DNA from 2 places in the Leptospira langatensis genome. Region 1 is predicted to be linked to the other one. Evidence: riboswitches for the same ligand, from Rfam matches in the RefSeq annotation. Region 1 holds a riboswitch; the other holds the start of a gene.
The links. A riboswitch is a leader RNA that binds a small molecule or an ion and turns the genes downstream of it on or off. The one in region 1 is predicted to bind cobalamin.
Positions count from the first base shown of each region.

Region 1 (5,087 bases):
CACTCATGCTTTCTTTCTTTTATGAGTATTGGCCGGAACTATTCGAACTAGGTCTGATCCATATTTCTAGCGCGCCTCTCTACGAAGTAGATGTGAAAATGGGAGATGCAAAGAAGTCGGAAACTGTCTTCTGTATCGATGATAAAGACTACGATGCTTTGATCAAGAGAGTGGAAAAATCAGGCGGTCAGGTCCTGCGTAAAAAACGGAACAAGGGATTGGGAGAAACAGGCAAGGAAGCAATGAAGTTCGCGGTGGATGAATGTATGACCAAGATCACCATCGGGAACAAGAAAGAGGCTTCTAAGATCCAAAACCTTTGGTTTCACAAAGACTTTGCAGAACAAAGAAGGGATGCGATCTCCGAATACGCAATGAGTGTGATCGAGGACTAAGATCCTTCTGGACCCGGGAGCACTCCCGGGTTTCTATTTAAATTTAGTTTTTCGAAGTAGGATGGATCACTAAGAAACTCGTGCCTTCATTGTCGCCAAACGAATTTATCTCATCCTTTCTATCTTTTAAGATCTTATAGCAAAGTCGATAAAAGGCAAGCTCTCCATCAATTAAACCAAATTCACCGCTCGGATCGCGGAGCTGAGAGCCGCTTCGATCGTACCCGTAATCTCGCCGGTATGCTCTCCTGCGAAGAGGATCCGATCGAAAGGCTTTCTCAATATAATTTCAGATCCGAAGCTTCCTGGTGGAAAGATCGCAATCCCGTTCGGAACGTATTCTCCTTTGGATTCGGTAAAATATATTTTTTGGATCTGCAGATCGTTCTTCAGTCCCAGCCTACTTAAGGTTAATCGAATATACTCGACCTTCTGATCTTGGTTGGCAGAATCGAATACGGAAAATCTATCTCCACTTGCAATAATCCCCAATACCTTATCCGATCCGTCGGATTTTGTTCCGGCATCGTACAGGAACTGAGCCGCAGCGTCGGAATGAACAGAGAAAGGAGTAGAATCCCAAGGAGCCTCTTTGAGCACTAAGAATGTCTTGAATATCTGGGAGTATCTTACTCTAAGAGCGGCGAGTAGCTTTTCCTTATCCAAACCTGGATTCCATTTCACTTTAGAGATCTGGTTTACAGGCAACGTGCAGATACAATTGGAACCGGTGAATTTCCTTCCTGAGGCAGTGCTCACCGTTACCCCATTTGCATCCTGATCCACGGAGAGAACCGGATCGGAAAATACGAACTCTGTATTCTCGATATTGAGCACGAGAGTCTTGGCTAAATTTTCCATCCCCCCTTCTAAGCGGCTATTGCGTTTGGGGAATTGTGCCAGATCTCCTAGCACCTTCTCTGCAGAAAGAACTCGAATACCATCTCCATAATGTAATGATAATTTATGGTTTAATAATACCAGATCCTCCGCAGAAATGCCTTGGTATAGAAGATAATTATAAATGCTGATCCGATCCAACTCTTGTTGTTGGGTCGTATTGAGTTTAGAATTTTGTGCTACTAGTTTGCTTAAGGTATCTTGGGCCTCAGGACTCATATCCCAAGCGCCTGCTTTCTTATAAGTTCCTAAGAATAGATCCGGCTGTAAAGGAGCAGATTGCAATTTCAATCCCAACTCTCTTACTAAACTACGCACCGTCTTGTCCTCGGAAGAAACCCATTCCCCGCCTAAGTCCACTACGTTCCCGGAAGGATCGGTAACGGACCGTACCCTTCCTCCGACTCTATCGGTAGCTTCTATCAAAGTGACTTTGCTTCCGGTCTTTCCTAATAGATAAGCAGAGTATAATCCGGCAAGACCGCCACCTAAGATGATGACTCTTTTTCCTGAGCTAGTACCTTGTGCTCGGATCTCTCCTTTACGTGTTCCTAGTAGTGCTGCTGCCGTTAAGACTCCGGCCTTTAAGAATGTAGATCGACTGAATTTCATCGCATGTCCTCGAGAGAGTCTTCAAACGGATCCTCTGATCTTATTTTCGGTCATAAAGAAAGATCTTTCTCTCACTTTTTAGGAAACCATTCTCTTAGAAAACGGTCCAGGTTTTTGCCTTGCCAATGAAAGTATCGAAACAAAACCTGGTACTACGCTTTCAGGGAGGAAGTTGGGTGTAAATCCCACGCTGACCCGCAACTGTGATGTCCATCTTTGGATGGAATAAGCCAGATCTTCCCCGCGATACAATAAACCTCGAGGTTGGGGTGTATCGTAAATCTCGCCTACCAGCGCATCCGCGCTTCTGCGAGGGGGCCCCGAAAGCGATGTCGGGGCTCTCGAACGGAAAAGTAGATCTTTTGTTTAAGGAACGAATCGACTAAACCACTTCAGGTGGCTATGTCGGATAACGTATCATTCTTTGCTAAGCTCTCTTTCTCCCAGATTCCGACGAAATCAGGAGAATAAAATGAAAAAAATCAACAACTCGTTCACGACGATCTTAGTGCTGATCGCCATTTCTCTTTTTAACACTGGATGTTTCGAACCAAGCTCGGGCAATTCTGACGAAAATGTTCTAGGATTAGTCGCTTTAAGTACGATGAATCCGATCGCAGGTAATTATTCCGCTTATAACGGAACTCCCGATTTTCCTGGAGATTCTTACAGTGCAGATGGATCCCAAATCACCGGTGAATTAGCAATATCGAATACACTAGTTGCGCAGACATTTATCGATGCAACTTATGGAAATAGTTATCTCTACGGGATCATCAAAGAGATCAACGTTGCTAAACAAGTTGTCTATGTTCAATTCAGAGCTGATTCGAGTTACTCCCAAGGAGACTTTGCTTGGTACAGATGGACGAATAACGGCGGTTATCTGTATCTTTGCCCCGACCTCTCCGGAGTTTCTTCTCAAACTACCTTAGCTTCAGCTAAAGCGGACGATCTTGATACGTATTCCGATCCTACAAATATCAATGCTGGTTGCGGATTGAATAGCGGCTTTAGTCCGACTTTCTGGACCAGATTGCAGAAGAACTGATCTCCATTTTGTGTTAGTGAGGACAATGAAATGAATACTTTTAAATTTATGGTCTTCTACATTTCGCTCTGCTTGATCCTTTCCAATTGCGGAGGATCGGGAGGAGGAGATGAGGCTGCAGCGCTTGCACTTCTTGGAAATTCATCCGCTCCTGCTTATTCTAGTCCTTGTGATTCCTTAGTTCCTGAAACAGGCAGAGGTGTTTTTGTCGCGGACCAACTCATCTCTGCTCCCGGAAATACCGGTATCGGTTATAAAAACGCAAACTGTGCAGCGGATGGGGTCCGAGGCCAGGGAGAATTCAACGGCTCCTTGGACGTTTATACTCTGGCTGCGACCGGAAGCGGAGCCTCCATCATTCTGGGTTGGTCCGGAGGGAAGGTGCAACCTTCTACTGGGATCGATTTCATCGTATACGAGAATCCATTCTTCGTCGGAGTCCAAAATAGTTCCAATCCGTTCAATGCGGTTTTTCTAGAACCGTTGATCGTTGAAGTCGGGAATGATCAGACGAATTGGTGTGGCTGGAACCCGGCATATACCAATTCCGATCCCTATACATTCTCGAATAACCCTACATACTGGAATCGTTTTGCGGGAATTACTCCTGTAGCTTATAACCAAGATTCGAATCCGATGACGGTTGCTGAGGTATTCGACACGGATATAGTGAACGGAGGTGGCGGCGGGGATGGTTTCGACCTATCTGACGCTAACTTTGGTGACAGTGGAAGCGGTTGCGATAGCACCTTAAAGAGTAATATTCAAACAAATGGATTTACTTACATAAAGATCTCCGCTGCCAAAACCATTCTCAGCTCTTTGCCTATAGACAGCGCTCATGCCAATCCAGATATCGACGGAGTCGCCGCAAAATCGGTTAGTCCTTAATTAAAAATTTATTATATGTGAAAAACTGTGATCAGACCTAAAGAAGTTCATCAATTGGATTTAGACAAAACATTACGCCATAAGATCGATACTAAGACCAAGCCACTAGGAGCTCTAGGTAGGCTGGAAAACCTCGCGTATCAGATCGGAACCATTCAGAATACCGTTCATCCTGTTTTAACCGACCCTCATCTGCTTGTGTTTGCAGGAGATCACGGTCTGGCTGATTCGGGAGTTTCCGCTTTCCCAAAAGAAGTTACTTACCAAATGGTATTGAACTTCCTGAACGGAGGCGCAGCGATCAATGTCTTCTGTAAACAACATGATATCAGCCTACTTGTGGTAGATGCCGGAGTCGCAGGAAATTTCGAACAGGCACATCCGAATTTTATTTCCGCAAAGATCGCATCAGGAACTCGTAATATTCTAAATGAACCCGCAATGACAAGAGAAGAATGCGAAGAAGCCATCCGTATCGGAGGAGAGATTGCCAAGACCAAGGTTCCTTCTTCTTGTAATGTAATCGGTTTTGGGGAAATGGGGATCGGAAACACTTCTAGTGCGTCCTTACTCGCTTCCGTATTCCTGGATCGTAGCGCGGAAGAAATGACGGGAAGAGGAACTGGTCTTGACGACCAAGCTCTCTCTCGCAAGAAGCAGATCCTGACCCAATGTAGGGAAAAACATCCGGTCAATGCAAAGGATCCGATCGAAGTCCTTTCTAAATTCGGAGGATTCGAGATCGCTATGATCTGCGGTGCCATGCTTTCATCTTTCAAAGAGAACCGCTTAATCATAGTAGACGGTTTTATCGCGAGCTCCGCCTTCTTAACCGCGTTTAGGATAGAACCTAAGATCGCTCGAAACGCTATCTTCGCTCATAGATCTTCCGAGCAAGGCCATAAGCTTATCTTGGATTTCTTCGATGCGGATCCGATCTTGGATCTGGGTCTTCGTTTGGGAGAAGGTACAGGCTGTGCACTGGCATATCCGATCCTAGAATCTGCCCTAGCTTTCCTAAGAGAGATGGCAAGTTTCGAGTCTGCCGGAGTGTCCGAGAAAAAGGAGTAAGGCGAGAGTAAATTCTCGCTGCTATTCTATTCGGGAAGTTTAATCTCGGATCTGCATGCTAGGATTCATTCGAAAAGAGCTGATCATTTTTCTTACTTCGGTACGATACAACACTCGTATTATCGTTCCCGCTTGGGTGGAACATTCGGAAGAATATCTTAGCTCTT
Region 1 is NZ_RQER01000006.1:461,157-466,243, forward strand. Features, by position in the region: gene EHO57_RS11425 (toprim domain-containing protein) at 1-395, shown strand, start outside; gene EHO57_RS11430 (flavin monoamine oxidase family protein) at 567-1,907, opposite strand; adenosylcobalamin (AdoCbl) riboswitch at 2,058-2,189, shown strand; gene EHO57_RS11435 (LIC13354 family exoprotein) at 2,380-2,958, shown strand; gene EHO57_RS11440 (LIC_13355 family lipoprotein) at 2,989-3,849, shown strand; gene cobT (nicotinate-nucleotide--dimethylbenzimidazole phosphoribosyltransferase) at 3,877-4,920, shown strand; gene EHO57_RS11450 (adenosylcobinamide-GDP ribazoletransferase) at 4,976-5,087, shown strand, end outside.

Region 2 (5,087 bases), on a different contig from region 1:
GTCCGAGGCCTGCCTTAGTCACCACAGCCACTCCTTCTCCTCCTTTCAGGACGATCTGGTTCTCTGTGTTTAAGCGGACTTCGGCAGTAAGCTCCGCACCGTGAGTACAGTCCGGATCGTCTCCCGCGTCCTTGATGATACTGCAGATGGCTCCGTCCTCTGTGAATTCGCAACGTTTCAATTCGAATATTACTTTTTTCTTATTTGGAAGGGTAGTCTCTATCTCTTTTATAGGTTGGCGGAGAAGAAGGATCCGAGTCGCAGCTTTTGCGGCCGCCGCCGAGCAGGCTCCGGTAGTAAATCCTTCTCTTAATTCCTTTGCCGCCATCGGATGGTCCTAAGCCGGATAGATCTCGTGCACAAGGTCGTGCATCTCTTCCAGATCTAAATACAATGTCTTGAAGGATTGGGCGGAGTTCTTCAGATCCAATTCCACTTTCTTGGTAAGGATCAAGAGAGAAGTGTAATAAGGGATCTTCGGATCTCCGGATTGTAGCGCGGAGATCTTTTGTTCCAGATCCGTAAGACTTGCTTCGAAGAATCGGATCAGGTCCTCGAAATTATTCGCACTTGTAAGAGAAAGGATAGGTCCCGGATGAGAGAGAGCCTCAGGGCCTATTTCGTTCTTTTCATGTTCAATCACGGATTGGTCCTTGATCCCTAGGACATTCATCATCCCGATCCTAAGTGCAGCTATTTCATGGCATGCCATACTATATTCCTATTGCATAATATTGTCGACCAACCTGGATACGAGTCGGTCTTGTAATAAATGTTCGTTGACTAGATCTTCGGCGTCTTCTTGGTTCACTCTTTGGTACCATACACCGTCCGGGTAGACGACCACAGCGGGGCCTTCTCCGCACCTTCCCATACAAGAAGATCTTGATATTTTAAAGTCCTTGTTTTTTCCCTTTTCCTTTAGGATGGATCTCATTTTTGAGACGAGAGAGGAACTTCCCTTGTTAGCGCAATCAATACTGTCGCAAACAAAAACATGTTTCTTTAAATTACGATGCGGGAATTCGTGCGGAGCAGCTTGGTTATGCGTTTCTAAATGACGGATGCTCCAGAGAAGCGCTTTCAATCCGCCGACCTTATTCGAGAGTCCGGGAAGCTGAGATCTATACTCGCAAGTATCACAGGGAAGGGAAGATCTTCCGGAGATCGCGTCATGGATCCTTTCGTTCATTACGAAAAAAAGATCCGGATCAGGCCCTATGTAATCGGAAAGTTCCGTCTTGATCCAAGGGAACTTCCGAGAGAAGTCTTGGACGAGCTCTTGTATCTTTTGGATCAACCTTCCCCCGAAAAGGAAATACGGAAGCACCAAAAGTCTCTCAGGTCTCAGTTTAGCCGCCATCTCCAACGTTTCCGGAAGAAGGGGACTCGTGATTCCTATGAAAGAAGGAAGAACGAAGGAGAAGGAATTCCCTTCCTGAAAGAGACGGACCAATTTATAAAAATCGCTATTCGCATCGGGATCGGAAGAACCGCGATTGACCAGGATCACTCCGGTTTTCGCTTCTTGCTCGGGAGAAATTGAAAGAAGGGAATGGCTCCTTCTTCTCATCAGGTCGATCAGATTGGAATGGACTCCCAGGCTATTTGCGATCTTAAAGGAATGTTCCGGGAACTCGGCTCGAATTCTGTCCAAAACGATCGGAATATCGTTCTTGATATGGCCCGAAGTGAATAGAAATAAAGGAAATATTATAATATTAGAATGTTCTTTTGATAAATCCCGGAGCGAGGACTCCAGGTCGGGCTTCGCTAATTCAACGAATGCATGGCTGATCTTCCATTGAGGTTTGGTTTGCGCATAGGAGTCAACCAGAGAGATGAATTCCTGATTCGAATTCTCTTCCCTGCTTCCATGTCCTAATACCAAGATGCCCGGAGAAGTATGATTCATGCTCGCCCTAGATCGCTTATTGGGAGGGATCTCTTTCTTTGTAATAGGAAGAAGCAAAGAGATAGAACCAACCAAAAGAGAAAGTTCACGATCCAAGAGATCGTTTCGAATTTGGACCGAAGGTCCAAGGGAGTAATGGATTCTTCCGAAAGAATAGGAGCTCCAGATAGAAAGGGAAGGGAGATGCTCGCAAAGAGGACTGCCAATCCCAATCCCCATTTCCAGACTTCTCCGCGTTTAGAATACGCAAGAAGTCCTGAAAAGAATGCAAATCCGCAAGAACAAGAGAGTACGCAGAAATACCACCAAGTCTGTCTGGCCCCATAATCCGCTTCCCCCGCTAATCTTCCGGGGAGTTCAGGCGGTAGCCCCATCGCTGGGATCCCGAAGAATATTAGAAATCCTGAAACTGCAAATAGGATCGAATTTAAAAGGACTTTTAAGAGACTCTCTTTTCCTTCTACCGAAAAAGGAGGAAGAAAATGGGTCCAGAGAGCGCAGAGGATCCCGAATCCGATCCCTAAAAGGATAGAACCGAAAATGGTCCAGAGATTCCTTTTGGAAAGAATATAGGCCTCATCTTGTAATTTAAATTTATCTAAAGTATTTGAGGTATGAGGTCCGTTTGTATGAGAATGAGTATGTTGACTTTGCCCATGCACATTTAGATCAGCATCTACATGCGTTTTTAAGGGAGAAGTTTGCGTCTCAAACTTCTCCGCTTCTAAGATGAAAGGAGAATTCAAAAGAAAGATCAAGATCCCCAAAAAGAAGCCGGAGACTATTCCGGATAGTATGCCTATCCAAGTGACCTCTGCAAGATTCGATCTCAATGGCATGGAAATCCGGTAGAATGCCTTATATCATGGAAAGCATCGTGCAGATACAGCATAGGTTCCAAGCCAACGAAATAGACGATGGAAAGAGCAGAGAATGCCAAAACCAAGGCTAAGGAAGTCGCGATCCATGACCTGACGGCAACGGACGAGACTCCTGAAACGGAAATCGCGCGCATATACATCCCTCCTAAGAGATGATCACCTAACACGAAACAGACGAAATGCGAATATGACGCAACTAACCGTCGGTTCGCTATGTTAAAACAAAATTAATTTAGCTACGCATCCGTCTTACATCCGAGACTGGATACATACTTCAGGATCTTTGTGAGGCGTTTTCTGACTTGAGATCGACCTACTCGACACGTCTTCCCAGGTATGAACCCAGTGACATCGTGTGCCTTTCGTCCCTCTTACAGCGGCGGGTACCGTGACGGATTTGCACCGTCTTCCCATAGATGCATGGACATCTATGATCCTACAAAAATAGACTGAGATTCCAGGATTTAATTTCGTTTGAATGATTGTATAGCATTTTTTTAGTCCTTGGCCCTTAAAATTAAAGACCAAGGAATGCCGGAAGGACATGATCTAAGATCAGGGAGACTTCGGGCTGGCCGATAAATATCAAGATTTTCGCTTCATTTTTTCCCTTGTTCTCCCTTTATTCTATTTTCATTATACGTTATTCTGTATTATAGTTTGTGACCGGCTCGCTACGGCAGAGTGCGGCCGAAAGGATGTGAAAGATGCACAGAGAAAATAGGGTAACGTTTCTTGCAGTGGTTGGAGCGATTCTTTATATATTAACGAATTGCCAAGTAGTGGACCAATCTAACCAACGCGAGTTTGCAGATAACGAAGTAAAATTCCATTCTGTTACCGGAAATGCGATCAAAGCATATGCAAAGAATGATAAACAAACAAAGAAACCCTGGAAGGTAAGACTCGTCGCTTTGGGGATGATACCTAGTTTTGATCAGGACGTCTCAGAAGAAGCTTTTGAGAGCAAATTAAAAGTAATCTACGTAGATAAGCCTGAGTTAAAGAATTTAAGCAATGTATTGAAAGCGAATAAAGGAGAGACGCAGGCCGCACCTCCGATCCAACCTCCTGAGTTTTCCGCTTTTCTCGGACTGGATGCTTTTAATCTAGAAAAACTCGCAACGACAGCGACGAACTCTTCAAAACAGAAGAAGTTGCCTTTTTCGTTTTCTGGAAAAGATGGCGAGGAGGGAGAGCTGATCGTTTATTTATTTTTTCAGAATATTCCACCCGCGTTTAGTAGGGCGGGGATCGTTCCTGACTCCACCAAAGGACATCGGATCTTGGATTCTTCCATTCGAGTCAGTCTTTTCTTGAAAGAGAGCGGTTCTAAATTAGAATCCTTCCGCTGCCAAAAGCGTATTCTTACGGAGTATCCGAGCGATTGGTTGCTTACCGATTGGCTTTTGTCTAAAGGATCCACTGTAGATTCCCTTGTGATCGGCAAAGGGCTGCCGATCCGTAAGAACGAAATAAAGATCGGACAAGAAACCTACTCGGTTGAAGCTGTCCTTTCCGAATGTTTCCAGGGATTAGCGAAAGAGATCTGATCTACTGTTTCTTTCGGGGAAGTATATGATAAAAATAAGATATACTTCCCCTTGCGTCTCAAACGGCTCCGCGTCCTTTTTGGCTGGCAAAGTAGACATGCTTTCTGGCTCTCATCACATCTCCTAAAGGCTTATGCTCCAAGAGGGCTTCCCAAGGATCGAAAATAGTCTCTTCCACCTTTTTCTGAAAAGATTCCCCATCTGCGGAATTCAGGTCTTGTTTCGGAAGGATGAGTTTTGCGATCGTAAGATAGGGTGCCTCTGATTCCGGCCAATTTACGGATGCATCTTCGATCGGAGTCGTCTTCTCGTCCGCAAAGAATTGTGCCTGGAGTTCGTAAGTTAAGGATCCCTTTTGGAGCCTGGATTTCATATCCTCTCCCCAGTCTTTAGATGCATTCTTTTCGATCTTCTCTTCCTTGGGAGGCAGAAGGCGGAGCCTTCCCGCATACGCACCGAAAGAGATCGGTGCGGCACTAAAGAACTTCTCGGTTGCAAATCCGCTGAAAGGCTTATTGAAACTGGCGCCTGCCTTTTTGATCTTTGCGAGCGCTCCAAAGAATCCGTAAGTCTTAAATAGATATTTGAGTAAGGCTCCTCCTCCGTTTGCCGCGGCGACGACGATCCCGACAAATTCATCGCTTTTAGGAGAAGAGAAAGCCTCTAGGTTGATGAGCAAAAAATCCTGGAAGGATGTATTTCCATTTCGTAATGCACTTGGGCCGGATACTCCGCTGA
Region 2 is NZ_RQER01000011.1:360,282-365,368, forward strand. Features, by position in the region: gene EHO57_RS17680 (cobalt-precorrin-5B (C(1))-methyltransferase) at 1-328, opposite strand, end outside; gene EHO57_RS17685 (DUF3209 family protein) at 338-712, opposite strand; gene EHO57_RS17690 (CbiX/SirB N-terminal domain-containing protein) at 722-1,915, opposite strand; gene EHO57_RS17695 (CbtA family protein) at 1,912-2,748, opposite strand; gene EHO57_RS17700 (CbtB domain-containing protein) at 2,745-2,936, opposite strand; cobalamin riboswitch at 3,069-3,250, opposite strand; gene EHO57_RS17705 (hypothetical protein) at 3,504-4,349, shown strand; gene EHO57_RS17710 (catalase family protein) at 4,408-5,087, opposite strand, start outside.
Region 2: it holds a riboswitch for cobalamin, as region 1 does, so the genes downstream of both, EHO57_RS17700 (CbtB domain-containing protein) here and EHO57_RS11435 (LIC13354 family exoprotein) in region 1, are expected to answer to the same signal.